3 regions of the Isoptericola sp. NPDC057653 genome follow, and region 2 is predicted to be linked to each of the others. Evidence: predicted binding sites of a transcription regulator. Region 2 holds the regulator's gene; each other region holds the start of a gene.

Region 1 (9,657 bases), on a different contig from region 2:
AGGCGCTCGGCGACGCGGTCCAGGTCCTCGGGGACGGAGAGGTCGGCGGGCAGCACCTCCACCCGCACGCCCGCGGCGGCGCGCACCTGCGTGGCGACCTCCTCGAGGCGGTCGACGTCGCGCGCGACGACGACGACGTCGTGTCGCGCGGTGGCGAGCTGCCAGACGAACTCCAGGCCGAGGCCGGCTGTGGCGCCGGTGACGAGCGCGGTACCCATGGGGGCAGCCTAGAGCGTCCGCACCGGTGCCCCGTGGCCCGGTGCCACCTCGCGCACGAACCGCACGATGCGGCGGGCCCGGAACAGGAGCGCGAACCCGATCGCGCTGACGTGCCCGACCACGCGCATCTCCTCGTTGACCGCCCCCGGCAGCACCGGGTCGTGGTCGGGGATGACGCCGTCGTGCGCCGAGCGGAGCGACAGGATGCGACGGCGCTCGTGCGGTCCCAGCCGCTCCAGCGCGCGCGGGACGGCGTGCAGCGCCTCGTCGAAGACGTCGTTGTGGTCGAGGACCGCCTCCGGCAGGTGATCCGGGCGCCAGAACTTGCCCGCGACGAGGACGACGGCGGCCAGGTCGCGCCGCTGCTCGTACGCGGCGAGCACCGCCCCCGCGCCCGCCGACGCCCCGAGCAGCACCACCCGCTCGCCGCGGTCGGCGTACCGGTCGACGAGGTGCACCAGCGCCTCGACGCGGTCGTCGAAGGGCACGTCCGCCGACCACCGCACGCGGAACACCGCCGTCCGCACCCCCAGCGGGCGCCACGACCGCAGGGCCTCGCGCTGCAGGCGGACGAGCCAGCCCAGCCGGTCCCCCAGCCCCGGGACGAAGAGGACGCGCATCGGCGCAGGACGGGGCGGGCGACGACGGTTCATGGCCGCCCCAGCCTAGGGCGGCGGCGGCCGCCCCCCGGACGCCCGACCCGGACGCGACGTGAGGCCCCCCGCCGGCCGCACGAGGGCCGCCGCGAGGGAGTGACGAGCCCGACGCCGGGCGGGCCGCCCCGGCGCGGCGACCGCCGGTAGCCTGGCGCCCGTGCGCCTCGCCACCTGGAACGTCAACTCCGCCCGTGCCCGTGTCGACCGCGTGATCGCGTTCCTCGAGCGCTCGCAGACGGACGTGCTCGCGATCCAGGAGACCAAGTGCCGCGACGAGCAGTTCCCCGTGGGCGCGTTCGAGGCCGCGGGGTACGAGGTCGCGCACGTCGGGCACTCGGCGTGGAACGGGGTCGCGATCGCGTCGCGGGTCGGGATCGCGGACGTCGAGACGTCCTTCCCGGGCCAGCCGGGCTTCGCCAAGGCCGCCGCCCCGGCGCCGGCCGACGACGCCCCCGGGGAGGCGCCCGGAGAGGCCCCCGGAGAGGCGCCGGCCACCCTGCTCGACGTGCCCCCGCCCGTGGAGGCGCGCGCCCTGGGCGCCACCTGCGGCGGCGTGCGGGTGTGGTCGCTGTACGTGCCGCACGGCCGGGCGATCGACGACCCGCACTACGCCTACAAGCTGGCCTGGCTGGGGGCGCTGCGGGACACGTCGGCCGGCTGGCTCGACGCCGACCCGCGCGCCCAGGTGGCGCTGGTGGGCGACTGGAACGTCATCCCCCTCGACACCGACGTGTACGACCCGGCCGCGTTCGCGGGGCACACCCACGTCACCCCCGCGGAGCGGGAGGCGTTCGCCGCGTTCGCCGCCGCCGGCTACACGGAGGTGACGCGCGAGCACCTGCCCGCCGAGCACACCTACACGTACTGGGACTACCAGCAGCTCGCGTTCCCGCGGAACAAGGGCCTGCGGATCGACTTCGCGTACGCCTCCCCCGCCGTCGCCGAGCGCGTCACCGGCGTCGTCATCGACCGCGACGAGCGCAAGGGCAAGGGCGCCAGCGACCACGTCCCGGTGATCCTCGACCTCGCCGACCCCGCCTGAGCAGGACGGAGCACGCCGTGACCACCGACCCGTCCAGCGGACCGCACCGCGAGCCGACCGCCGCACCGTCGGGGCCGCCCCCCGGGGCGACGCCCGCCGCGACGCCGGAGGAGCCGGTCTTCGCGGCACCCACGCCGCCCGGCACGCTGCCCGCGGAGGGCCTGACGGACCTGCATCTGCCGGACCTGGCGCAGCACGGACCCGCGTCGGCCGGTGGCGCGCCCGGCACGACGTCCCCGCGCCGGACGGTGTCGGCCCGCGCCCGGCGCCGGCTCCTGTGGGCCGGGGCGGCGGTGGCGGTGCTCGCCGTCGCGGGCGGCGTGACCGGGATCGCCGTCACCACGGCACGCGACCGGGCGTGGGAGCCCCTGCCGGCCGCGGTGCCGGAGCCGGTCGAGGCGAACGCGGTGCAGCTCGTGCTCGGCACGTGCCTGCGCGGCCTGCCCGCCGGCGACGTCGGCCGGGTCACGGCGGTGCCGTGCGACGACGCGCACGTGGCCCAGGTGGTCGGGCGCACGGACTCCGACCCCGGCGCGGTCTGGCCGGGCGGCGACGCCCTGGTGCAGCGTGCGTCCACGGTGTGCGGCCCGGAGCAGCTCGGCTCCGCGGGGCGCGAGGTCGACGGCGTGCGGTTCGTGGTGCTGACGCCCTCGGAGGAGGGCTGGTCGCGCGGCGACCGCACGGGCCTGTGCCTCGCGGTGACCGACGAGCCCGGCGCGCACGACCTGCTGTCCTGATCCGGGAGGATCGACCCGTGCCCCTGCCGTCCGACCCCGTCGCCCGCACGCCTCGGGAGCCCTGACCGGCGAGGAGTACGCGGCCGCGAAGCGGCGGCTGCGGGGCTGACCGGCACACCTTCGACTCCTACTGTGACCTTGATCACATTCCGTATCACGTCGTGCCGCCCGGTTCGGGCCGGGATGCCCCGACTCGTCCTGCGCGGACGCCGGACAACGGTTGCCCGGAAGACGCCCAGGCTCCGTTATCGGAACGTGACCACCCGGCGTCCGTCGGGTTAGCGTCCCTCGACCGCACCTTCTCCAGGTGTCGGCCGACCGGGACGCAGCCGAGTGCTGCCGGCGTCACGGTGACCACGAAACTCACGGCAGCAGCGGGAGACCCACTTCCGGCCGGCCGCCCGGACGCGCCACGCTCCGGACGCCCCCGGCCTTGGGGTTCAGCCACCCGATGGTGGCGGGCCAACGATCTCGGCCTCACCCGACAGCTCATCTCGCAGGCTGGAGGTCACGACCCATGCCTACGTCCCTCGATCCTGCGCGCCCCGGCACCGTCGCCGTGACGGCCTCCCGGCCGCGCCGCGCACTCATCGCCCTCGGCCTCACCGCCGCCCTCACCGGCGGCGTCCTCGTCGCCCAGACCCAGCAGGCCCCCCACGCCTCCGCCGCCACGGCGACGCCGAGCACGACGTACTCCGTGTCCCGGCACTCCGTCGCGAAGAAGCCCGGCGCCACGAAGGCCCGCTACACGGTCACGGCCAGCAAGAACGGCAGCAGGATCGCCGGATCGGCCACGCTGATCATGAACGGCAAGCGCCAGTACAGCGCCCGACTCGTCCACGGCAAGTTCACCTTCACCCCCGGCCTGTGGCGCTACCGCGTCGGCACCAACACGGTGCGCGTCGTCGTGCACCCGGCCCGCGCGGCGCTGGCGGACAAGTCGACGAAGACCGTCCGTGTCACGGCGACGAAGCCGCTCACGGCGCGGCAGAAGCTCGTCAAGGTCGCGAAGGCCCAGGTCGGCGACCGCTACGCGTACGGCGCCAGCGGCCCGAGCTCGTTCGACTGCTCCGGCCTCACCAGCTACGTCTACAAGAAGGCCGTGGGCAAGTCGCTGCCGCGGTCCTCGTCCGCGCAGAAGGCGGCCGGCAAGGTCGTCTCGCGCAAGAACGCCCGCCCCGGCGACATCATCTGGACCCCCGGCCACGTCTCGATCTACGTCGGCAACGGCCAGCAGGTCGAGGCCGCCCGTCCGGGCGTCGGCGTCGTGAAGCGCCACATCTGGCAGGACAGCCCGCGGTTCATCCGCATCTGACCCGGCGGACACGCGAAGCGCGGCCCACGAGACCTCGGTCTCGTGGGCCGCGCTTCGTCGTCCCCGCTCAGGCGGTCTGCGGCGTCACGACCAGCCCCGCGCCGTCGGGGTCGAGGTCGACGACGACGGCGCCGCCGTCGGTGACCGCCCCGGACAGGAGCTCCTTGGCGAGCCGGTCGCCGATCTCGCGCTGCACCAGGCGGCGCAGCGGGCGAGCCCCGTACGCCGGGTCGAACCCCTCGAGGGCGAGCCACTCGCGCGCGGCGGGCGTGACGTCCACCGTGATGCGCCGGTCGGCCAGCCGCTGCGCGAACGCCGCGACCTGCAGGTCGACGATCTCGCCGAGCTCCTCGACGGTCAGCGCCTCGAAGACCACCACGTCGTCGAGCCGGTTGAGGAACTCCGGCTTGAACGACGCGCGCACGGCGGCCATCACGGCCTCGCGGCGAGCGTCGTCGTCGAGGGCCGGGTCCACGAGGAACTGCGACCCCAGGTTCGACGTCAGCACGAGGATGACGTTGCGGAAGTCCACCGTCCGCCCCTGGCCGTCGGTGAGGCGGCCGTCGTCGAGCACCTGCAGCAGGATGTCGAAGACCTCGGGGTGCGCCTTCTCCACCTCGTCCAGCAGCACGACGGAGTAGGGGCGCCGGCGCACGGCCTCGGTGAGCTGGCCGCCCTCCTCGTAGCCGACGTACCCCGGAGGGGCGCCGACGAGCCGGGACACGGAGTGCTTCTCCGAGTACTCGGACATGTCGATGCGCACCATGGCGCGCTCGTCGTCGAAGAGGAAGTCCGCCAGCGACTTGGCCAGCTCCGTCTTGCCGACGCCGGTGGGGCCGAGGAAGAGGAACGACCCGGTGGGCCGGTCGGGGTCGGCCACCCCCGCCCGCGAGCGCCGCACGGCGTCGGACACGGCACGCACGGCGGCCGTCTGCCCGATGAGCCGCTCGCCGAGGACGTCCTCCATGTGCAGGAGCTTCTCCGACTCGCCCTGCAGCAGCCGCCCGGCGGGGATGCCCGTCCAGGCGGAGACCACCTCGGCGATCTCGTCCGAACCCACCTTGTCGGCGATCATCGGCGCCTCGTGCGCCACGGTCTCGTCCGCCTCCTGCGACGCCTCGACCCGCTCGGCCTCCGCGAGCTCGCGCTCGACCTGCGGGATCTCCCCGTACAGCAGGCGGGCGGCGGACTCGAGGTCGCCCTCGCGCTGCAGCCGGTCGGACTCGGTGCGCAGCTCGTCGATGCGGGCACGCAGGTCGCCGACCCGGTTGTGGCCGGCCTTCTCCGACTCCCACCGGGCGGTGAGGGCGGCGAGCCGCTCGCGCGTGTCGGCGAGGTCGGCGCGCAGCCGCTCCAGGCGGTCCTTCGACGCGGCGTCGTCGGACTCCTTGAGCACGACCTCCTCCATCTCGAGGCGCGTGACGGCGCGCTGCAGCTCGTCGATCTCGACAGGCGAGGAGTCCATCTCCATGCGCAGCCGCGACGCCGCCTCGTCGACGAGGTCGATCGCCTTGTCGGGGAGCTGGCGGCCGGTGATGTACCGGTCGGACAGCGCGGCAGCGGCGACGAGCGCGGAGTCCGCGATCGTCACCTTGTGGTGCGCCTCGTACCGCTCCTTGAGCCCGCGCAGGATGGCGACCGTGTCCTCCACGGACGGCTCGCCGACGAACACCTGCTGGAACCGGCGCTCGAGGGCCGGGTCCTTCTCGATGTGCTCGCGGTACTCGTCGAGGGTCGTGGCGCCCACCAGGCGCAGCTCGCCGCGGGCGAGCATGGGCTTGAGCATGTTGCCCGCGTCCATGGCGCCCTCGCCGCCGGCGCCCGCGCCGACCACGGTGTGCAGCTCGTCGATGAAGGTGATGACCTCGCCGTCGGACGCGGTGATCTCCTCGAGCACGGCCTTGAGCCGCTCCTCGAACTCGCCGCGGTACTTGGCGCCCGCGACCATCCCGGCCAGGTCGAGCGCGACGAGGCGCTTGCCCTGCAGGGACGTCGGGACGTCGCCCGCGACGATGCGCTGGGCCAGGCCCTCGACGACGGCGGTCTTGCCGACGCCGGGCTCGCCGATCAGCACGGGGTTGTTCTTGGTGCGGCGGCTCAGCACCTGCACGACGCGGCGGATCTCCGCGTCCCGACCGATGACGGGGTCGAGCCTGCCGTCGCGGGCCTGCTGCGTGAGGTCGCTGCCGTACTGCTCGAGCGCCTTGTACGTGCCCTCGGGGTTGGGGCTGGTGACGCGCGAGGAGCCGCGGACCGCGGGCAGCGCGGCGCGCAGCGCGTCGGCGGTGGCGCCCGCCTCGGTCAGCGCCTGGGCGGCGGCGGACTGCCCGGCCGCCAGGGCGATGAGCAGGTGCTCGGTCGAGACGTACTCGTCGCCGAGGGCCTCGGCCTCCTTGGCCGCGTTCTCCAGCACGGCGCTCATGGCGCGCGACGGCGAGGGCTGCGCGACGGCGCTGCCGCTCACCTGGGGCAGGGCGACGAGGGCGGCGCGGGCGCGCTGCCCGATCTGCTGGGCGCCCGCGCCGACGGCGTCGAGCAGCCCGACGGCGACGCCGCCCGTCTGCTGGAGCAGCGACTGCAGCAGGTGCACCGGCTCGAGCTGGGGGTTGCCCGCGGCGGCCGCCGACTGGACGGCGTCGCCGAGCGCCTGCTGCGACATGGTCGTGAGCTTGATGTCCATGGGACCTCCGGGATGACACGGGAATTCGTCTGTCGAGGGAACGCCGCCAAAGTTGAGTCTATTCCGCTCAACTTTGATCGCAAGCCGCCCGGCATGCCCGGTGGCTCACGTCCCGACGCTGCGGGATGCTGGGCCGGTGACCACTCCAGCCCGCGGCCCCGTGCGCCGCCTCCGCACCGCGATCGCGGCCATGCTCGCCGCCGTCGGGATCCTCGCCCTCTCCGGGTGCATGAAGGTCGACCTGGACATGACGCTGTCGGAGGACGACACCGTCTCCGGGACGATGATCATGGCCGTCTCGAACAGCCTCGCCGAGACGATGGGGATGTCGCCCGGCGACCTGTGGAAGCAGGCCGGCGGCGAGCTGGGGCAGGACGCGCCGAAGGGCGCCACGCAGGAGCCGTACTCCGACGACGAGTACACCGGCACCAAGTACACGTTCACCGACGCCCCGATCAGCGACATCTCCGGCACCGGCGGAGAGGACCTGACCATCACGCGCGACGGCGACAACTACGTGGTCGACGGCACCCTCGACCTCGCCCAGGGCGCCGACCAGCTCAAGTCGCTGCCGCAGAAGGTGCAGGACGCCTTCGACGTGCGCCTCGCCATCACCTTCCCCGGCGCGGTCAGCGACGCCACCGGCACCGTGGACGGCACCACCGTCACCTGGACCCCGAAGATCGGCGAGACCACCACGATCCACGCGGTGGGCGCCGCCGACGCCGGGGCCGGCGGGTTCCCGTGGTGGGTCGTCGGGCTCGTCATCGGGCTGGTCGTCATCGGTCTCGTCGTGTGGTTCGTCGTACGGAACAACCGCCGTCCCGCCGCCGTCACCGGCACCGCGTCCGGCGACGCCGCGTTCGCCGCGCAGGCGGCGCCCGGGGCCGTGCCCGCCGCCGGCCCGACGCCGGAGGAGCAGGTCTTCGGCGCGCCGCCCGCGACCGGCCCCGTGGCGGAGCCGCTCGAGCCGGAGGCCGCGCCCGAGCCCACGCCCCCGCCCGGGCCCTCGACCGGCCCGGTCGCCGAGCCGCTGGAGCCCGGCCGCCCCGGCGAGGAGGACGCCTACCGGCAGGAGCACGGCGCCGCCGAGCCCGGCCCCACCCCGCCGTCGTCCGACGAGCCCGGCCCCGACGAGCCCGGCCCCGACGAGCCCGGCCCCGACGACCCTGGTGCGACGCCGGGGCCGGAGCGCCCGACCGGCCCGACGCCCGGTGCCTGACGCCCCGGCCGCGCCGGGCCCCGCGGCGTCCTGGCGCGAGGACGTCCTCGGCCCGGAGTTCCAGGCACGCACCCTGCCCCTGCCCGGCGGCGCGGAGGCGGTGCTGGTGCGCCACGTCCCGTCCACGCCCGGACCGTCCGACCCCGCCGTGGCGGGCGGCACGCCGGGAGGCGCGCCGCCCGCCCGCACCGCGGTGCTCTACGTGCACGGCTTCGTGGACTACTTCTTCCACCCGCACGTCGCGCGCGCGGTCGCGGCGCGCGGGCACGCGTTCTACGCCGTCGACCTGCGCGGCTACGGGCGGGCGCTGGCCGCGCACGTCGCCGCCGGGCGCGACCCGAACCTCGTGGACGACCTCGCCCTGTACGCGCAGGACCTCGACGCCGCGGCCGACGTCGTGCGCGCCGCGGGCCACGAGCGGCTGGTGGTGCTCGGGCACTCCACGGGCGGCCTGGTCGCGCCGCTGTGGGCGAACGCCCGCCCCGGCCGCGCGGACGCACTGGTGCTCAACAGCCCGTGGCTCGAGCTCAACGAGAGCTGGCTCATGCGCGGCCCGGCGACCTGGGCGATCGACGTCGTCGGGCGGTTCGCGCCGCGGCTGACCGTGGGCTCCGTCGGCGAGCACTACGGGGCCGCGCTGCACCGGGAGTCCGGCGGCGAGTGGGACTACGACCTAGCCTGGAAGCCGCACGCCGGCTTCCCCGCCCGCGCCGGCTGGCTGCGCTCGGTCCGTCGCGCGCACCGCCGGGTGGCCCGCGGCCTGGACCTCACGATCCCGGTGCTGGTGCTCGCCTCCGACCGGTCCGGCCCGGCGCGGTCGTGGCACGACGAGCTGGTGACCACGGACTCCGTGCTCGACGTCGTGCACATCCGCGAGCGTGCCCCGCGCCTGGGCAGCGACGTCACCGTGCGGACCGTCGTCGGCGGCGCGCACGACCTCGCCCTGTCGCCGCAGCCCGCCCGCGACGCGTACCTCACCACCGTGCTGGACTGGATCGAGTCCCTCACCTAGCACCGAACCCCGGTGCCGAACAGGCAGTTGCTCCCGGTATGGCGGCGATGCGGCCGCCATACCGGCAGCAACTGCCTGTTCGGCGTTGAGGGAGGCGCCACGGCCGTGTCCGATTCCCGCTAGCCCGGCGTCGGGGGCGCGCGTGAGGATAGGGGCATGACGACGACAGCCCGGCCCGGCACCCCGGCCCCGACCGCGCGGGACACGCAGGCCTTCGCGGAGCGGTACCGTGCGATCGCGGCCCGCGACACCCGCTTCGACGGGCAGTTCTTCACCGCCGTGCGGTCCACCGGCATCTACTGCCGGCCGTCGTGCCCGGCCCGGACGCCGAAGCCGGAGAACGTCACGTTCTACCTGACGTCGGCGGCGGCCCACGAGGCCGGGTACCGCGCCTGCAAGCGGTGCCTGCCCGAGGCGGCGCCCGGTACGCCGGCGTGGGACCTGCGGCACGACCTGGCCGGGCGCGCGATGCGGCTCATCGCCGACGGCGTCGTCGACCGCGAGGGCACGGACGGTCTGGCCGCGCGGCTCGGGTACAGCGCGCGGCACGTGCACCGGCTGCTCTCCGCCGAGCTCGGCGCCGGCCCGCTCGCCCTCGCCCGGGCGCAGCGGGCGCAGACCGCGCGCAGCCTGGTGGTCGGGACGGACATGCCGCTCGCGGACGTCGCGTTCGCCTCCGGCTTCGGCTCGATCCGGCAGTTCAACGAGACCGTGGTCGAGGTCTTCGACACCACGCCGAGCGACCTGCGCGCCCGCGCCCGCCGCCGCCCGACG
Region 2 (9,657 bases):
CCTGCACAGCTCGGCCATCGTCGGGGGCGGCGTGGTCTCGGAGGGGCAGCGGGTGGCGTTCCTCGTCGTCGAGGGGGAGAAGGGGCCGCAGGCGGACCACCTGCTGCCGCTCGCGGCGGAGGCCGCACGGCCGGCGTCCGACGGCGCGGACGGCACCGTGTCCTGGTACGACGACACCAAGGGCTTCGGGTTCGTCGTCCCCGACGCGGGCGGCGGCGACGTCTTCGTCCACGTCAGCGCGCTCGGACATGGCGTGGAGCTCGCCGAGGGGGCGCGCGTGACGTTCGAGGTCGTCGAGGGTGACAAGGGGCCGACCGCCCGCCACGTGCAGCTCGTGCGCGGCGCCGGGGGCGCGCGCGGGGCGGGCGACCGGGGCCGCTCGGACCGCGGTCGCTCGGGTCGCCCGGCGTCCGGGCCGGTGCGCGGGGGCGAGGGCACCGTCGCGCGCTACGACGCGGACCGCGGCTTCGGCTTCATCACCCCCGACGCCGGGGGCGAGGACCTGTTCGTGCACGTGTCGGTCGTGCGGGGCGCCGAGTTCCTGGAGGAGGGCGACCGGGTCCGCTTCAAGGTGCGCCAGAGCGACCGGGGGCCGCAGGCCGACGGCGTCGAGCTGATCTGAGCATCCCCCGCTGTTCGCTCACGGCGAACAGCGGGGGCCACCTGCGGGAATATCGGCGCCCCGGGCAAGGTTGAGCCATACAGACTCAACTTTGGCGCTCGCGGTTTGCGAGACCGGGACGCCGAGATTTACGTTGAGTGCAGTTGACTCAACCTCGGGTGCACGGGCACCCGGACGTACGCATGGAGGCAGCACACATGGCTCGAGCAGTCGGTATCGACCTCGGTACCACCAACTCGGTGGTCGCCGTCCTGGAGGGCGGCGAGCCCACCGTCATCGCGAACGCGGAGGGGTCGCGCACGACGCCGTCCGTCGTCGCGTTCTCCAAGACCGGCGAGGTCCTCGTCGGTGAGGTGGCCAAGCGTCAGGCGGTCACCAACGTCGACCGCACCATCTCGTCGGTCAAGCGCCACATGGGCACCGACTGGTCGGTCGAGATCGACGACAAGAAGTACACCGCGCAGGAGATCTCCGCGCGCGTGCTCGGCAAGCTCAAGCGCGACGCCGAGGAGTACCTGGGCGAGCCCGTCACCGACGCGGTCATCACCGTCCCGGCGTACTTCAACGACGCCGAGCGCCAGGCGACCAAGGACGCCGGCCAGATCGCGGGCCTCAACGTGACGCGCATCGTCAACGAGCCCACCGCGGCGGCCCTCGCCTACGGCCTGGAGAAGGGCAAGGAGGACGAGCTCATCCTGGTCTTCGACCTGGGCGGCGGCACGTTCGACGTCTCGCTCCTCGAGGTCGGCAAGGACGAGGACGACTTCTCCACCATCCAGGTGCGCGCCACGTCCGGCGACAACCGCCTCGGCGGCGACGACTGGGACCAGCGCGTCGTGGACCACCTCATCAAGCAGGTGAAGAACAGCGCGGGCGTCGACCTGTCCAAGGACAAGATCGCCCTGCAGCGTCTGCGCGAGGCGGCCGAGCAGGCCAAGAAGGAGCTCTCCTCCGCGACGAGCACCACCATCTCGATGCAGTACCTGTCGATGAGCGAGAACGGCCCCGTCCACCTGGACGAGAAGCTCACGCGCGCGCAGTTCCAGCAGATGACGCAGGACCTCATCGACCGCACCAAGGCGCCGTTCCACGCGGTGATCCGCGACGCCGGCATCTCGGTGTCCGACATCGACCACGTCGTGCTCGTGGGTGGTTCCACCCGCATGCCGGCCGTGACCGAGGTCGTCAAGGAGCTCACCGGCGGGCGCGAGCCCAACAAGGGCGTCAACCCGGACGAGGTCGTCGCCGTGGGCGCGGCCCTGCAGGCCGGCGTCATCGGCGGCGAGCGCAAGGACGTGCTGCTCATCGACGTCACCCCGCTGTCCCTCGGCATCGAGACCAAGGGTGGCGTGATGACCAAGCTCATCGAGCGCAACACGGCCATCCCGACCAAGCGCAGCGAGATCTTCTCGACGGCGGAGGACAACCAGCCGTCCGTCGCGATCCAGGTCTTCCAGGGCGAGCGCGAGTTCACCCGCGACAACAAGCCGCTGGGCACGTTCGAGCTCACCGGCATCGCCCCGGCGCCCCGCGGCGTCCCGCAGATCGAGGTCACCTTCGACATCGACGCGAACGGCATCGTGCACGTGTCCGCCAAGGACCGTGGCACGGGCACCGAGCAGTCGATGAAGATCACCGGCGGGTCGGCCCTCCCCAAGGAGGACATCGACCGCATGGTGAAGGACGCCGAGGAGCACGCGGCCGAGGACAAGAAGCGCCGCGAGGAGGCCGAGACCCGCAACCAGGCCGAGGCGTTCGCGTACTCGATGGAGAAGCAGATCGCGGACAACCGCGACAAGCTCCCCGCCGAGGTCGTGACCGAGGTCGAGGCGGACGTCGCCGGCGTCAAGACCGCCCTGGAGGGCGAGGACGCCGACGCCGTGAAGGCCGCGTACGAGAAGCTCGGCGCGTCCTCGCAGAAGATCGGCCAGGCGCTCTACGCCACGGCCGAGCAGGAGCAGGCGGCGGGCAGCACCCAGGCCGCCGAGGACGACGCGGCCGCGGCCGCGGGCGCGACCTCCGCTCCCGACGAGGACGTGGTCGACGCCGAGATCGTCGACGACGAGGACGACAAGAAGTGACGGGCGAGAACCAGCGGTCGGTCCCCGAGCCCCCGGAGAACTCCGAGGGCTCGGGGGAGACCCCGTTCAGCTTCACCGACAAGCGGAAGGTCGACCCGACGTCGGGCGAGGCCCGTCCGGCCGAGCCGGCCGACCAGGCCGGCGCGTCGGACGACCCGCTCGCGGCGCTCGACTTCGAGCCCGAGGGCGAGGCCGCCGAGAGCGCCGAGGTCCTCCAGGCCAAGGCCGAGGCGGCCCAGCACCTGGACGCGCTGCAGCGCGAGCGGGCGTCGTTCACGAACTACCGCAACCGGTCGCTGCGCGACCAGGAGGCGGCGCGCACCCAGGGCACGCAGGACGTGCTCAGCGCGCTGCTGCCGGTGCTCGACGACATCGAGCGCGCCAAGCAGCACGCCGAGCTCACCGGGCCCATGGCGGCCATCGCGGAGAAGCTCGACGCGTCGCTGGCGAAGTTCGGCATCGAGCGGTTCGGCGCGGTCGGGGAGGAGTTCGACCCGACGGTGCACGAGGCGCTCATGCACAACGTCGACCCGGACGTCGCCGCAGCCACCGTCAGCCTGGTGGTGGAGCCCGGCTACCGGATCGGCGACAAGGTGGTCCGCGCCGCCCGCGTGGGCGTCGTCGGGCCCGAGTGACACCGAGGTTCTGAGAGATGCCGAGGTCCGGGTGGGGCGTGCCGAGACCGGCGTGCCCCGCCCGGGCCCGTTCGACGAGGATGATGAGATCACGAGCATGACCAGGAAGGGGGCGTCGTGACAGGTCAGGACTGGATCGAGAAGGACTTCTACTCCGCTCTCGGCGTCCCCAAGGACGCGGACGACGCGGCCATCAAGAAGGCGTACCGCAAGCTGGCCCGCCAGTACCACCCGGACCAGAACCCGGGGGACGCGTCGGCGGAGGCCAAGTTCAAGGAGATCGGCGAGGCGTACGCGGTGCTCTCGGACACCGAGCAGCGCCAGCAGTACGACGCCGTCCGGGCGATGGCCGGCGGCGGCGCGCGGTTCGCCGCGGGCCCCGGTGGCGGCGGCAACGGCTTCGAGGACGTCTTCGGCTCGATGTTCGGCGGCCAGGGCGCCCCGAACGCCCGCTACACGCAGTACTCGCAGGGCGGGGGCGGCGGCTTCGAGGACATCCTCAGCTCGATGCTCGGCGGCCAGGGCGGCTTCCGCGGCGGCGGCGGCCGGCAGCGTGCCGGGTTCACCGCGCCGCAGAAGGGCGCCGACGTCGCGGCCGAGACCACGCTGCCGTTCCGCACGGCCGTGGAGGGCGCCACCGTGGAGTTCACGGTGGACGGCCGCAAGGTCAAGACCAAGATCCCGGCGGGCGTGAACGACGGGCGCAAGCTGCGCATCCGCGGCAAGGGCCGGCCGGGCGCGGGCGGCGGCGACGCGGGCGACCTCGTGGTCACCGTGCACGTCTCCCCGCACCCCGTCTTCACGCTCGACGGCGCCAACCTGCGCATGTCCGTCCCCGTGACGTTCGCGGAGGCCGCGCTGGGCACGACCCTCGAGGTGCCGACGCTCGACGGCGGCACCGTGCGGCTCAAGGTCCCGGCGGGCACGCCGTCGGGCCGCGTGCTGCGGGTCAAGGGCCGCGGCGTGCGGACCACGAAGACGCAGGGCGACCTGCTGGTCACCGTCCAGGTGGCGGTGCCGCAGAAGCTCAGCCGCAAGGCGAAGGAGGCGCTCGAGGCGTTCGCCGCCGAGAGCGACCACGAGGACGTCCGGGCCGGGCTCGCGCAACGCGCGGCGGAGTGACGAGTGCAGCGCGCGGTGGAGTGACGCCCGCCGCGCGTCGCGGGCCGGTACGTGGCGACGTGCACCGAGCGAGGGAGGTAGCGATGGTCACCGAGGACGCCCCGGTGCTGACCGTGTCGCAGGCGGCCCGGCTCGCGGGGATGCACCCCCAGACCTTGCGCCAGTACGACCGGCTCGGCCTGGTGACGCCCCGGCGCACCGCGGGCCGCGGCCGTCGCTACTCGCAGCGCGACGTGTCCCGCCTGCTGGAGGTCCAGCGTCTCGCGCAGGTCGAGGGGATCAACCTCGCCGGCATCCGGCGCATCCTCGACCTGCAGGAGCACGTGGCCCAGCTCGAGGCGCGGCTGGCCGCGCTGGCGATGCAGCCCGGGGGCCGGGTGTTCACCGCCGGGTCCTCGGGCGACGTCGTCGTGGTGCGGCGTGGCCAGCGGGTCCGCCGCGCCGAGCGGTCGGAGCTGGAGGCCGAGGAGGGGGCGCTGGTGCTCTGGCGCCCCATGCCCCGTCGCAGCTGAGCGTATTTCCGCAACGCAATTCTTCGCTAATTCGCGAGGCAATGGGTAAGGCATTCCTTAGTGAATTCGGTGCGGCATTCACTGTGCAATTCCGTGCGATAGTCATATCCTGGCCGAAGGCGGCGAGAGCCGACGACGATCGGCAAGGGAGCGCACGATGAGCACTCTGATGGAGATGCCCGAGGTGACCGAGTGCACCGTCGACGGCTGCGGCTACAACCACGACCACGGCTGTCACGCCGGCGCGGTCACGATCGCCGGCCACACCGGTGACGCGTCGTGCGCCACGTTCATCCCGCTGAGCGCCAAGGGCGGGCTGGAGAAGGTCGTCGCCCACGTGGGGGCGTGCCAGCGCGGAGACTGCGTGCACAACCACGAGCTCGAGTGCGCGGCCGCGGCCATCCGTGTCGGGCCCGGCCAGGACGACGTGAACCACGCCGACTGCCTCACCTACGCGCAGACCTGACCGCTCTCGCGTCGAGCCCGCCGGACCCGGTCCTGGCGGGCTCGCCCCGTGTCCGGGGCCGGCCGGCCGGCGGGCCGGTCAGCGGGCGAGCTGGGCCAGCAGCTGCGCGGCCGCCGCGTGCGTGCTGGGCAGCTGCTCCACCCACACGCGGGTGGGGCGCCGCAGCGCGTCCCCGAGCCCCATGAGCGCGGCGTTGCGCTCCACGACGCTGCGGGTGGACTTCGCCAGGTCGGGCACACCCGTGTCACGGCGGGCCAGCACGGCGAAGACGCCGTCGGTCAGCGCCGCCATCGGGTGCCCCTCCCCGTAGATCTGCTCCAGCGCGCGGCCCACGGTCGCGGAGCGCGCGGCCCGGTCCCACGGGGCGAGGCCGTCGACGGCGACGTCGACGACGACGAGGCAGTGCGTGACGGACACGCCGTCCTCCGCGCCCACGGCGGCGCCGTACGTCTCCCGCAGCCGCTCCGCGAGGTACTCGCGCGTGGGCAGCCCGGTGCCGGGGTCGCGGACGCCGCTCAGCGCCGGCTCGGTGTCCCGGCCGCGCACCCAGCCGACGGCGACCGCGCGGATCGCGTCCGGGTCGGGGTCGGCGTGGGCGGAGCGGTACAGGCACTCGACGTCGTCCAGCGTCTCGCCCAGCCCGACGCCCGCGCGGCCCCGCGCGGAGCCCAGGCGGTGGGCGGCGGCGTGCGGGGAGCGGCGCTCGTCGAACGCCTCGACGAGCGCGTCGACCGCGGGGTGGTACCAGTCGTCGGGGCGCAGCCACACCTCGGCGAGGCTCGTCGCTCGCCAGCGGTCGAGGACGTCCGAAGGATGCTCGGGCGCGTCCGTGGGCCCGCTCGTGGACCGGTTCATGATGAAGGGACCCCCATGACCAGCCATCATGACGCAGTTGTGCGGCAATTTCACCGGGTTGGCATACCGGGTAGGCTCTCGCCGCTGCCCGAGGCACGGAAACATGCGGCTTTCCTGCGGCTTTCTTGAGGAAGTTCACCCGCCCAGCCCTGCCTGAACGCACGTAAAGTACGGGAGTCTGCGCGAGGCATCCATCGCGCGACGAGGCCAGAGCGAGGTCGGCGATGACGGACGTCTACGTGGGGTCTGACGACTCGGCGCGGAGCGATGCCGAGCTGATCCTCGACGTGCGCGGAGGCGACCTCGAGGCGTTCGGAGCCCTGTACGTGCGGCACGTGCCCGCGGCCCGCGCGGTCGCCCGGCAGTACGTCCGCTCCGCCGCCGACGCGGACGACCTGGTCTCCGAGGCGTTCCACCGCGTGCTCGACGTGCTGCAGCACGGGGGCGGCCCCGACGCCACGTTCCGGGCCTACCTGCTGACGGTCGTGCGGCGCCTCGCCGGCGACCTGGCGCGGGGCGTGCGTCGCACCCGCCCCACCGCCGACGACGGCACGTTCGAGGCCGCGCTCGGCCTGGCCGACTCCACCGACGTCCCCACGCTCGAGGGCTTCGAGCGCTCCGTCGTGAAGAACGCCTATCAGGCGTTGCCGGAGCGCTGGCAGGCCGTGCTCTGGTACACGGAGATCGAGGGGCGCACGCCGGCCGAGGTGGCGCCGATCCTCGGCCTGACCCCCAACGGCGTCTCCGCGCTCGCCTACCGCGCGCGCGAGGGGCTGCGGGTCGGCTACCTGCAGGAGCACCTCACGCACGCGCCGACGGACGGGTGCCGCACGGTGAACCCGCTGCTCGGCGCGTACGTGCGCGGCGGGCTCGCGCGGCGCGAGGTCGCGAAGGTCGACGCCCACCTGGAGTCGTGCGGCGAGTGCCGCGCGCTCGTGCTCGAGCTCGGCGACATCGCGCACGGCATGCGCTCCGTCATCGCCCCCCTGATCGTGGGTCTCGCCGGTCTGGCCGTCGTGGGAGCGCTGCCGATCGGCGGCGCGATCGGCGGCGCCGTCGGGGCGATGGGCGGCGCGGTCGGCAGCGGCGCGGCGGCCGGCGGCGCGACGTCGGTCGCGACGTCGGTCGGGACGGTCGTGGGCAGCGCCACGGGGACGACGGTCGGGGCGGCGGGGGTCGGCGGGGCCGGGATCTCCTCGGGGGCCGCGGCGGGCACGACCGCGGCCGCCACGACGGGCGCCGCGACGAGCGCGGCCGGCGGCGCGTCCCTGGCGGGGGCCGCGACGGCGGGGGTCGCGACGGGCTCGGCGGCCACCGCCGCGACGGCGGGAACGGCGGCCGCCGCCGGCGCCGTCATGGGCACGGCGAGCGTGGCCGCCGCGGCGAGCGCCGTCGCGGTCGCGACCGTCGGCGTCGTCACCGTGCTCAACGCCCTCGGCACCGGCCACGAGCCGCCGACCACCGGCCAGCCCGCCCCCATGACCATCCAGGGCCAGCCGTGGGCGCCGCCCGGGGACACCACGGACGTCGCGGTGGTGCCCGGCGGCGACGACGCGACCGGCGGCGACCCCACCGCCGACCCGACGAGCCCCGTCAACCTGCTCGGCCCCTCCCTGCTCCTCACGCCGGTCGCGGACCTCACGGTCTCCGCGGCGGGCACCCCGCTGCAGCCGCGCACGTCGCAGCCCCTGGTGCTCACCGTCACCAACACCGGGGCGGCGACCGCCGACGAGACCGTCATCGAGGTCGCGCTGCCCGCCGGGGTCGACCTGGCCCTGCCGACGGCGTCGGTCGGGGCGTCGGCGGTCGGCACGATCGCCTCGGACGCGCTCGCCTGCACGCCCACCGGGGCCGACGCGCGCGTCGCGCGCTGCACGATCGGCTCGCTGGCGGCGGGCGAGTCCCGCACCGGGTCGGTGCCCGTACGGGCGAACGCCGGCGGCAGCTACGCGATCGGCGCGTCGGTCTGGGCCACGGGCGTCGCGCCCGAGTCGCTCACGCTGCCCCCGACCACGGTGCTGCCGTACGGCGCCGAGCTCACGGCGTCCGCGGGCGACGTCGTCGCCGTCTCGAACCCGGGCGCCGCGTGGGTGCCCGTCGCGGTGCGGAACACCGGCGACCAGCCGGCCGCCGCCTGGTCCGTGGCGCTCACCGTGCCGCCGGGCCTGCGGCCCGTCGCCTCCGACGGCGACCTGGGCTGCGTGCCCGCCGCGGGCGGCGCGACGGGGGCCGGCACGGTCTGGTCGTGCGTCGCCGCCCCGGACGCCGCGCCGCTGGCGCCCGGCGAGCAGCGGTCGGTGCGGGTGCGCGTCGTCGCGGACGGCACCACCACGCCGGGGTCCCTCTCGGTGGCCGCCGCGCCGCAGCTCCCCGGCTCCACGCACTCGCTGCCCAGCGCCGCCGCCGTGACCGTCTCCGACCCGTGGGTCGGTGCCGCCGCCGGCGCGCGGACCGTCGCGGCGCGCTGCCTCGTGACCGGCGGCATCGGCACCGCGTCCGTCGCGGTCGAGGGCACGTACACGAACCTCACCGACCAGACCCTGACCGTGCGGCTCGACGCGGCGGGATCCTCCGGAGCCGCGCCGCAGCAGGTCGCGCCGGGGGAGTCGGTCACCGTGCAGGTGCCCGACGGGATCCGCGTGCCGTCGGGCGCGGCGTCGTGGGTCGTGTCCACCTCGCTGGGCGGCGAGACGTACCGGACCACCGTGGCCGGCGGGCAGCACGGGGCGGCCGACTGCTACGACCCGCGCTGGGACGTCACCAGCACCGCCGCCGTGACGAACGACGACGGCCGCCTGCAGGTGCGCGGCACGCTGACCAACACCAGCGACGAGCCGATGCGGGTGGGCATGACCGCCGCCGGCGGCGCCGCGGCGGACCAGAAGCGCGTGGCCCCGGGCGAGAGCGCGACCTTCGTCGTGCCGACCGGCCGGTCGTCGCTCGACGCGGGCACCGCCGAGTTCCAGCTGTACCGCTGGGTGGCGGACCGGGACGGCGACCAGCCGGCGCAGGGCGTCGTGCCCGCCGTGGCGCCCACCGCACGCTACGACGCCGCGGCCGTGGCCCCGGCCGTGGGCGGGCCGGCGACGCTCGCCGGCGAGTGCCGGTTCGACGCGTCGGCCGACACGTCGTGGCGCACGGTGACGATCCCCGTCGACAACTCCGCCAGCACCTTCCCGGTGAAGTTCGCCGTGGCCGCCGGCACCGGCGACGGCCGCACCGCGCTGGTCGCCGCCGGGGCGAAGGGCGAGCTCCAGGTGACCGTCCCGTGGGGCACCCGCACGGTGGCGGTGACCGCGGACGGCCGCGACCTGGCCACCGTGGACGTGCCCGCCTTCGAGGGCTGCGCCACCGCGACCTGGCC
Region 3 (9,657 bases), on a different contig from region 2:
TGGTGAGCTCCAGGCGTGGAGTCGATGGTCGAGGCGCAACTGCGGAAGCAGATCATGGAGTGGGTGGGCGAGCGCGCCGAGGCCAACGGCGGCTTCCTGCGACGCGAGGAGCTCCTGCGCGACTTCCAGGTCGACGGCGAGAGATTGGCCGTCATCGACTATTCGCGCGGCATCCGCAACCCGGCGTCGTTCAGTTCGACGCTGTCGATTGTCAGCGCCGCGGACGGGCCCTACGACGACACCGAGTCCGACGACGGCCTGCTGCACTACGCCTACCGCAAGGGCGACCCGTGGTCCGGCGACAACTCCAAGCTGCGCCGCGCGATGGAGACCGGTATGCCGTTGATCCTCTTCCGCAAGGAGATGCCGAACATCTACACGCCGGTCTTCCCGGTGTACGTGGTGGACGACGAGCCACAGAACCGGCAGTTCCTCATCGCGCTCGACGAGTCGTTCACTTTCCTACGGGACCCGCGCCACCTCACTCAGCCGCAGCGCGAGTACGCCCTCCGCCTTGCGAAGCAACGCCTCCACCAGCCGGCGTTCCGCACTCGTGTGCTCGTCGCGTACGACACCCGGTGCACGATCTGCGAGCTCAAGCACGGCGCCCTGCTCGACGCGGCCCACATCGTCCCGGACGGGCACGAGCTCGGCGCCCCGACGGTGACCAACGGCCTCGCCCTCTGCAAGATCCACCACGCCGCATACGACCAGAACATGCTCGGCGTAACGCCAGACCACGAGGTGCGCATCGCTTTTCAACTGCTCGAGGAGATCGACGGTCCCATGCTGAAGCACGGGCTACAGGAGATGCACGGGCGCCAACTGTCATTGCCGCGCCGCCGCCCCGACCGCCCCGACCGCGACCACCTCGCGTGGCGCTACGAGCTCTTCTGCGCCGCCGGGGAGTCGACGAGGGTGTCGAGGTAACGCACGATCCGGACGACCGCGTCGCGCCCGGCGCGGTTGGCGCCGACGGTGGACGCGGACGGCCCGTAGCCGATGAGGTGCACGCGCGGCTCGCCGTCCACCTGCGTGCCGTCCATGCGGATGCCGCCGCCGGCGGTGCGCAGGTGCAGCGGGCGCAGGTGGTCGAGGGCGGCGCGGAAGCCGGTGTTCCAGAAGATGACGTCGACGGGGAGCAGGTCGCCGTCGGGCAGGACGACCCCGTCGGGCGCGACGCGCGTGAACATGGGGCGGCGCCGGAGCACCCCGCGCTCCTCGGCGGCGAGGAGCACCGGCGACTTGATGAGGCCGGTGACCGAGACGACGCTCAGGGGCGGCAGCCCCTCGCGCACGCGGTCGGCGACCATCGCCACGGCGCGCGCGCCGTCGCCGGAGTCGAAGGAGTCGCGCCACACCGGCTCGCGCCGCGTGAACCAGAAGGTCTGCGCGACGTGCGAGACCTCCTCCAGCAGCTGGACGGCGGAGATCCCGCCGCCGACGACGGCGACGCGCTGCCCGGCGAAGTCCTCCGCGCGGACGTAGTCGGCGGTGTGCAGCTGGCGTCCGCGGAACGTCTCCTGCCCCGGGTAGGCGGGCCAGAACGGCTTGGACCACGTGCCCGTCGCGTTCACGAGCGCCCGCGCGACGACGGTGCCGGTCCGGCCCTCACCTTCCCAGCGGACCAGCAGGCTGCCGTCACGTGCCTCCTCGACGCGGCGCACGCGCACCGGCCGCACGACGGGCAGGGCGAGCTCGCGCTCGTAGTCGCCGAAGTAGGCGGGCAGCACGTCGACGCTCGCCGCCTCCGGCTCGACGTCGGGCTGCTCGATGCCGGGCAGGTCGTGGATGCCGTTCACCGTGCTCATCCGCAGCGACCGCCACCGGTGCCGCCACGCCCCGCCGGGCCCGTCCTCGGCGTCGAGCACCAGGAACGTGCGCGCCCCGGCCGTCGCACCGTCGGCGGGCACGAACCCGCGCCGCCGCAGGTGGTACGCGGCGGACAGGCCCGCCTGGCCCGCGCCGACCACGACGACGTCGGCGGCCTGCGGCACTGCCTCGGTCGTCGTCATGCCTGGCGCAACGCCGCGGGGGGCGGCGGGCTTCCGGGGCGGGGATGTGGCGTCGGGCACCCGCCGGGTCGGTGTCCCCGCAGAGGACTAGCGTCGCGACCCATGACCTACGCGAACGTCGGCACGCTCGGCACGGCCCCCGGGAGGCGCGACGAGCTGGTCGCGCACCTCACGCAGCGCAGCGCGGAGCTCGCGGACGCGGGCTGCCTGCTCTACGAGGTCGGGGTGCGCGACGACCAGCCGGACACCGTGTTCGTGGCCGAGCTGTGGACGTCGGCCGAGGCGCACCGCGCGTCGCTGCAGCTCCCGCAGGTGCAGGCGTCCATCGCGGCGGCGCGGCCGCTGCTGTCCGGCGAGTTCGGCGGCTTCGGGTTCACCGTCGTCGGCTCGCCGCTGCGGGCCTGACATGGGGCGCACGGCCGTCGTCGTCGGCGGCGGGATCGGGGGGCTCGCGTCGGGCGTCGCCCTGGCACGTCGCGGGTGGGACGTGACGGTCGTGGAGCGCGCGACGTCGCTCGACCCCGTGGGCGCCGGCATCGCCGTCGCGCCCAACGCCGTGCGGGCGCTGGACGCCCTCGGCGTCGGGCACGCGACCCGCGACCTGGCCGCCCTGCAGGGCGAGGTGGGCCTGCGCCGCCCGGACGGGCGGTGGCTGCTGCGCAGCCAGGCCGAGGACTCGGCGTCGCTGTTCGGCGACCGCACCCTGCTGCTGCACCGCGCGCAGCTCGTGGGGCTGCTCGCGGACGCCCTCCCGGCCGGGTCGCTGCGGCTCGGGACGAGCGCCGTCGTCACCGACCCGGGCACGACGTCGCGGCCTGCGCGGGTCGCCCTGTCCGGCCCCTCCGGAGCGGCGGACCTCGACGCCGACCTCGTCGTCGCGGCGGACGGCATCGGCTCCGCGACGCGGACGCGCTGGTGGGCGAGCGCGCCCGCGCCCGTGCCCGGCGGCTCGACGGCGTGGCGGTTCGTCGCGCCGCCCGTGCCTGGCCTCGTGGGCTCGGAGACGTGGGGCCGCGGGATCGTCGTGGGCGTCGCGCCGCTCGCCGACGGCCGTGTCTACTCCTATGTGTCCGTGGCGGACGCCGCCGGCATCCCCGCCGACCTCGGCGAGCTGCGGGCACGCCTCGCCGACTGGCACGACCCGATCCCCGCGCTCCTCGCGTCCGTCGACGACGGCGCCGTGCTGCGGCACGAGCTGCGCCGCCTCCCCGACGCCCCGGCCTCGCTGGCGGCGGGCCGGGTGGCGCTCGTCGGCGACGCCGCGCACGCCATGCTGCCGAACATCGGGCAGGGCGGGTGCCAGGCCCTCGAGGACGCCGTCGTGCTCGGTGTGCGCGTGGGGCCGGAGGACGACGTCGCCGCGGCGCTGCAGCGCTGGTCGGCCGAGCGGCGGCCCCGGGTCCGGCAGGTGATGCGGATGTCGGCGCGCGTCGCCGGGCCCACCCTGTGGACGTCGACGGCGGCCGTCGCCGCCCGGGACGCGGGGATGCGCGCCCTCGGCCGCTGGACGGCGACGCTCGGTGCCCGCGCCCTGCAGCCCGTCCTGAGCTGGCACCCGCCCGAGCCGTAGCCTCGGCGGGCCGGCGCGACCTGCGACGACACGGTTGTCCACAGACACCGGGGCAACCATCTGGCGCTTTGCCCTACAGTGACCGCGACGTCACCGCCGACAGGGAGAGCCCGCCATGACCCGCACCCGGGCCATCCTCGCCGCCACCTCCATCGCCGCGGCCGCCGTGCTCCTCGTCGCCGGCTGCGACGGCGACGAGGCCGCCAAGCCCTCTCCCGAGCCCACCGCGACCAGCGCCGGCCCCGAGTCGTCACCCTCCCCGTCGCCCACCGCCACCGTCGCCGCGCCCGAACGCCCCCAGGCCCTCGACGACGACGGCCCCGCCGGCGCCGAAGCCGCCGCCGTCTACTTCCTCGAGCTCGACGACTACATCATGAAGACGGGCGACACCGCCGAGTGGGAAGCGATGTCGCAAAAGAGCTGCGAGTACTGCGCGAACCGCCTGGACCAGGCGAACGAAATTGCCGAGCGTGGTGACGTCTTTTCGGGCGGAGAAGCAGAGGTTCGCGTGACCCACACGTACGCGCAAGACCAGGCAACAGGGCTGTGGCCGCTAGATGTGACCGTGAGCGAGGCGCCGACAACCATCACTGACTCGAATGGCAAGCAATTGTTCGAGCAGGGCGCCACTCGGAGCGAGTCACGCGTCGAAGTGTCGCAGAAGAATGGGCGCTGGGTGATCGTAAACGTCGCTGAGAAGCCTGGCTCATGAGGGCGCGCGTCGCCCTACTCTTCCTCCTTGCGACATCTCCAGTACTTTCCATCTTCACAACAGAGGTGGCCCAGGCAGGCGGCGCTGACGATCCCACGTACTCATCTAGAAGTGATGACCGTTCGAAGAACGTGGGGGTTGAAGCGGAGGAAGCCCCATCGACGCAGGGCAACGGCGGTCTCAAGCCTTCGGGTGACCGCAAGCCCAAGGACAAGTACGTCCGCGCGGACGAGGTGACGTGCCTCCAGCTGAACGACACGAACTATCTGTCCGACATCGCGAGAGCGCCGGGCGCGTGCGACAACGGCGAGGTCGGCTTCATGACCGATCCGGACTGCGACGACCTGTGGCTGGCGGCGCTGTGGGTGCAGCGGGCCCGGGCCGGCGGTGAGTACGACGCGCCGGAGCAGGTCGCGGACGGCCAGTGCGTCACGCCGGCGGACATCGCCGCGGAGGCGCGTCGCGAGTTCCGGTCGATGAAGATCCCCACGCCGGAGGCGACGCTGCAGGGCAACCCGCCGATGGTGGTGAACGTGCACTACCCCGCGTACACGAGCGCGGCGCCGCGGGACCGCGAGGTCGAGCTGCTGACGGTGCCGGTGGTCATCCGGGCGGAGCCGACGGAGTTCGCGTGGGACTTCGACGACCCGTTCTCGGCGGGCGGCGGCACCCTCGTCACGACGGACCCCGGCCGGGCCTGGCGCTCCGGCGACCCGCTGCCGGACGATTCCTGGGCCGGGCACACGTACAGCCGGCTCGGCACGCCCGGCACCGACGCGGGGACGGCGGAGGACGAGCACGGGAACGCCTACCGCACGGGAGTCGGCGTCTCGCTCACCACCACCTGGCAGGGCCGCTTCCGCGTGCAGGGCGCGAGCACCTGGACCGACATCCCGGGCACCATCTCCACCACCAGCACCACGCCGGCCGCCACGGTCACCGAGGCCCGCACCCGCCTGGTGTGCGACGACCTCGCCGACACCTCCACCTGCTGACCCGACGCCGCAGCGCCACCGCCCTGCCGGCGTCGTACCCGGCGAACGTTCCGCCGACGCGACGGCACGCCTCGTCCGCCGTCGGCGAACCCGGAAATTGAGTCGGGCGCGCTCAAGTTGAACCGGTCAGCAGCAACTCACCTGGAGGAGGACAGCATGACCACCACCCTGACCCGCACCCCGTTCGCCGACGCGTGGCTCCGCGACCTGTGGACCCCGCGCCTCGCCACCGAGGGGCCCGTGCCCGCGGCCGACGTGTACCGCGACGGGGAGGACCTCGTCGCCCGCCTCGACCTGCCGGGCATCGACCCGGCCGAGGACGTCACCGTCGAGGTCGAGGGGCGCAAGCTCGTCGTGCGCGGCGAGCGCAAGGACCAGCGCTCGGAGGAGTCCGAGGGCCGCCGCATCTCGGAGGTCCGGTTCGGCGCGTTCCGACGCGTCGTGACCCTGCCGAAGGCCGTGGACGGCGACGCCGTCCGCGCGTCCTACGACGCGGGCGTCCTGACGGTCACCGTCGCCGGCGTCTTCGCCGGCACGACGCCGCAGCGCGTCGAGGTCACCACCGCCTGATCCCCGTCAGGCGCACCCCCGACGGCGCCCGGTCGCACCCGCGACCGGGCGCCGTCGTCGTTCCGCGGAGCTGCGCTCAGAACACGCCCACCAGGTCGGCGACCATGACGAGGACGATCAGCAGCGCGAAGCCGCCGCCGGCGATCGCGGCGACGAGGGCGAACCGGTCGCTGCCGGAGCGCCGCGGCCGCAGGCCGGCCTCCTTCGCGGTCGACGTGAGGAGGGCACGCACGGGCGACGGCGAGAACGCGTAGTTCACGACCCCTTCGACCCCGCCGTGGTCGCTGAAGCCCACGACGATGCGCCGCGTCCAGCTCCACCGGGTGCCGGTGAACACCTCGGTCCGCAGGGCGGCGCCGAGGTGGGGCACCGGCCCGTCCATGCCGCCGGACCACTGCACCTCCCGCGTGGTCTCGGTGATCGTGTACGTGCCGGCAGCGGCGTCCACGCGCAGCGCGAGCTCGTACGTCTCCCGCAGCCCGTGCCGGGACAGCACGCCCCACCAGCGGGCGTCGGCGAGGTCGATCCGCACGGTGAGGGAGTCGTCGGTGACGTCGACGACGCGGTACGGCGTCTCGGCGAGCCGTGGCTCGAGCAGCGCGGCGAGGTGGGCGGCGGTAGGCACGCGCGCACAGTACGGCACCGCCGCCTGCCGCCCTGTCACACCTCCGCCCCTCGTCTCGTCGTCACCGTGAGCAACGATCATCGAGCAACCGACCGAGGAGACGAGATGTCGCACAGGACCCAGATCGTGGTGGTGGGCGGCGGGTACGCCGGCGTGACGGCGGCCAACCGCCTGACGAAGCGCGACGACGTGACGGTGACGCTGGTCAACGACCGCCCCCAGTTCGTGGAGCGGATCCGGCTGCACCAGCGGGCGGCGGGCACGCACGCCGCGGTCGCGGACTACACGAGCGTGCTGGCGGAGGGGGTGCGGCTGGAGGTCGCCACCGTCGACCGGATCGACGCCCCCGCACGCCGCCTGGTGCTGGCCGACGGCGGCACGCTCGCCTACGACTGGCTGGTGTACGCGGCGGGCAGCGGCAGCGCGGCGCCGTCCGTGCCCGGCGCGGCGGAGCACGCGTTCGCGCTGGCGAGCCTGGAGGAGGCCGACCGGCTGGTCCCGGCCCTCGCGGCCGCCGGTCCCGCGGCCCGGGTGACGGTGGTCGGCGCGGGCCCGTCCGGCATCGAGACCGCGTCGGAGCTGGCCGAGCAGGGCCGCGCGGTGACGCTGGTCTGCGGCGACCTGCTCGGGCCGTACCTGCACCCGCGGGGCCGGCGCGCGGTCGAGGAGCAGCTCGTGCGGCTCGGCGTCACGATCCTCCAGGGCCCGCGCGCCACGGTCACGGCGGTGACGCGCGACGCCGTGCAGCTCGCCGACGGCCGCGACGTGCCGAGCGACGTCACCGTCTGGACCGTCGGGTTCCGGGCGGCGGGCCTCGCGGCCCGCAGCGGGCTGACCACGGACGACGCCGGCCGCCTGCGCACGGACGAGACGCTGACCAGCCTGGACGACGAGCGCATCGTGGCCGCGGGCGACGCCGCCGCACCGTCGGACCTGCCGTTCCGGATGAGCTGCCAGGCCGCCGGCCAGCTCGGCGGAGGCGCCGGGAACACGCTGCTCGCCCGCCTCGCCGGCACGGAGCCGGCGCCGGTCACGGTCGGCTTCGTCGGCCAGTGCCTCAGCCTGGGGCGGGGCGCGGGGCTGTTCCAGTTCGCCCGGCGCGACGACGTCCCCGTCCGCGTCTTCCTCGGCGGCCGGCTCGGCGCGCGGGCGGGCGCGTGGCTCAAGGAGCTCGTCTGCCGGAGCACCGTCCAGGGCCTCACCTGGGAGGCGCGCCGACCGGGCATCATGCGCTACCCGTCGTTCGTCGGTGACCCGCGACGCCGGGACGTGCTCGCCGCCCGGGCCGCGGCCGCCGGGGCACGGGCCGACGTCGCCGAGCCCGCGCGACCGGCCGACGTCCCGGTCGCCTAGACCGAGGCGCCCGGACCGGAGACGCCGGAGGGCCGCACCGGGAGGATCCCGGTGCGGCCCTTGCCGTGCGCGAGGCGTCAGCCGATCCGGCGCCGGTAGACCGAGACGGCGACGCCGTACGCGATCAGCAGGATCCCGACGAGCCAGCCCAGCGCGACCCAGATGTCCGTGCCGACGGGCTGCTCGGCGAACAGCGCCCGGATCGTGTCGACGATCGACGTCACCGGCTGGTGCTCGGCGAACCAGGCGACCGGGGCCGGCATCGTCTCGGTGGGCACGAAGGCCGAGCTGATGAACGGCAGGAAGATCAGCGGGTAGCTGAAGGCGCTCGCGCCGTCCACGGTCTTGGCCGAGATGCCGGCGATGACGGCCAGCCAGGTCAGCGCGAGGGTGAACAGGACGAGGATCCCGGCCACGGCGAGCCAGGCCCCCACCGACGCCCCGGTGCGGAAGCCCATGATCAGGGCGACCGCGACGACGATCGCGACGGAGACCACGTTCGCCACGACCGACGTGAGCACGTGCGCCCACAGCACGCTCGACCGCGCGATCGGCATGGACTGGAAGCGGTCCACGATGCCGCCCTGCATGTCGAGGAACAGCCGGTAGGACGTGTAGGCGACGCCCGACGCGATCGTGATGAGCAGGATGCCGGGCAGCATGTAGTTGATGTACGACTCGTCGGAGCCGGTGTTGATGGCGCCGCCGAAGACGTAGACGAACAGCAGCATCAGCGCGATCGGCGTCACCGCGGTGGTGATGATCGTGTCGGGGCTGCGGAGGATGTGGCGCAGCGAGCGGCCCGTGAGGACGCGGGTGTCGCCGAGGACGTGGGCGGTCATCAGGATTCCTTTCCGGTGCTGCTCTGGTCGGTGGTGGCGGTGGTGCCGACGAGCGCGAGGAAGACGTCCTCGAGGGACGGCTGCTTCTCGACGTACTCGACCTCGGCGGCGGGGAGGAGCTGCTTGAGCTCGGCGAGCGTGCCGTTCTGGATGATCGTGCCCTCGTGCAGGATCGCGATCCGGTCCGCGAGCTGCTCGGCCTCGTCGAGGTACTGCGTGGTGAGCAGCACCGTGGTGCCGCCCTGCGCGAGCGCCTTCACGGTCTGCCACACGTCGATGCGGGCCTGCGGGTCCAGCCCGGTCGTGGGCTCGTCGAGGAAGACGATCGGCGGGTGGCCGATGAGGCTCATCGCGATGTCGAGGCGACGACGCATGCCGCCCGAGTACGTCCCCGCCCGGCGCGCGCCGGCCTCCGTGAGGGAGAACCGCGCGAGCAGGTCGTCGGCGATCTCGCCGGGGTTCGGCAGGTGCCGCAGCCGGGCGACGAGCACGAGGTTCTCGCGTCCGGTGAGGACCTCGTCGACGGCGGCGAACTGGCCGGTGAGGCTGATCGACTCGCGCACGTCGCCGGGCTTGTCCGCGACGTCGAACCCGTGCACGACGGCGGTGCCCGCGTCGGCCTTGAGCAGCGTCGACAGGATGCGCACCAGCGTGGTCTTGCCGGCGCCGTTCGAGCCCAGCAGCGCGAAGATGCTGCCCGACGCGACGTCGAGCTCGACGCCGCGCAGCACGTGCAGCTCGCCGAAGGACTTCTCGATGCCCCGCACCCGGATGGCGGCGGGGGTCTGGCCGGTGGTCTGTTCCGTGGTCATGTCCGGTGCTCCGTTTCCTGTGTCGTTCACGGCCGGCGGACGACGACGTCGCCGAAGCCGGTGCTGGCGTGGATCTCTGCGGTGTTCTCGTCCTCGACCGGCCCCTCGGTGGGGGTCAGCAGGTTGCGGACGGAGCCGTTCTCGGAGGAGACGTCGAGGTACG

The links. The regulator HspR, encoded in region 2, represses chaperone genes until heat shock. The targets are predictions, from matches to a motif close to AAGTTGAGTCNNNNNGACTCAACTT.
Region 1: clpB (ATP-dependent chaperone ClpB) is a predicted target of HspR. The motif match lies at 6,699-6,723, and genes of this name have one in related genera.
Region 3: ACFU9A_RS03460 (Hsp20/alpha crystallin family protein) is a predicted target of HspR. The motif match lies at 5,387-5,411, and genes of this name have one in related genera.

The regions. Positions count from the first base shown of each region.
Region 1 covers NZ_JBHVHP010000001.1:1,032,165-1,041,821, reverse strand. Annotated here, with positions in the region: gene ACFU9A_RS04715 (SDR family NAD(P)-dependent oxidoreductase) at 1-218, opposite strand, end outside; gene ACFU9A_RS04710 (hypothetical protein) at 228-839, opposite strand; gene ACFU9A_RS04705 (exodeoxyribonuclease III) at 1,033-1,917, shown strand; gene ACFU9A_RS04700 (septum formation family protein) at 1,935-2,654, shown strand; gene ACFU9A_RS04695 (C40 family peptidase) at 3,172-3,969, shown strand; gene clpB (ATP-dependent chaperone ClpB) at 4,037-6,649, opposite strand; gene ACFU9A_RS04685 (LppM family (lipo)protein) at 6,786-7,871, shown strand; gene ACFU9A_RS04680 (alpha/beta hydrolase) at 7,864-8,883, shown strand; gene ACFU9A_RS04675 (AlkA N-terminal domain-containing protein) at 9,040-9,657, shown strand, end outside.
Region 2 covers NZ_JBHVHP010000003.1:438,240-447,896, reverse strand. Annotated here, with positions in the region: gene ACFU9A_RS19110 (cold-shock protein) at 1-622, shown strand, start outside; gene dnaK (molecular chaperone DnaK) at 820-2,703, shown strand; gene grpE (nucleotide exchange factor GrpE) at 2,700-3,338, shown strand; gene ACFU9A_RS19095 (DnaJ C-terminal domain-containing protein) at 3,456-4,460, shown strand; gene ACFU9A_RS19090 (heat shock protein transcriptional repressor HspR) at 4,544-4,972, shown strand; gene ACFU9A_RS19085 (DUF1540 domain-containing protein) at 5,130-5,438, shown strand; gene ACFU9A_RS19080 (hypothetical protein) at 5,517-6,293, opposite strand; gene ACFU9A_RS19075 (sigma-70 family RNA polymerase sigma factor) at 6,518-9,657, shown strand, end outside.
Region 3 covers NZ_JBHVHP010000001.1:762,813-772,469, reverse strand. Annotated here, with positions in the region: gene ACFU9A_RS03490 (HNH endonuclease) at 25-930, shown strand; gene ACFU9A_RS03485 (FAD-dependent oxidoreductase) at 882-2,015, opposite strand; gene ACFU9A_RS03480 (putative quinol monooxygenase) at 2,118-2,420, shown strand; gene ACFU9A_RS03475 (FAD-dependent oxidoreductase) at 2,422-3,585, shown strand; gene ACFU9A_RS03470 (DUF6318 family protein) at 3,701-4,297, shown strand; gene ACFU9A_RS03465 (hypothetical protein) at 4,618-5,292, shown strand; gene ACFU9A_RS03460 (Hsp20/alpha crystallin family protein) at 5,449-5,862, shown strand; gene ACFU9A_RS03455 (hypothetical protein) at 5,939-6,487, opposite strand; gene ACFU9A_RS03450 (NAD(P)/FAD-dependent oxidoreductase) at 6,593-7,840, shown strand; gene ACFU9A_RS03445 (ABC transporter permease) at 7,918-8,682, opposite strand; gene ACFU9A_RS03440 (ABC transporter ATP-binding protein) at 8,682-9,494, opposite strand; gene ACFU9A_RS03435 (DUF4097 domain-containing protein) at 9,521-9,657, opposite strand, start outside.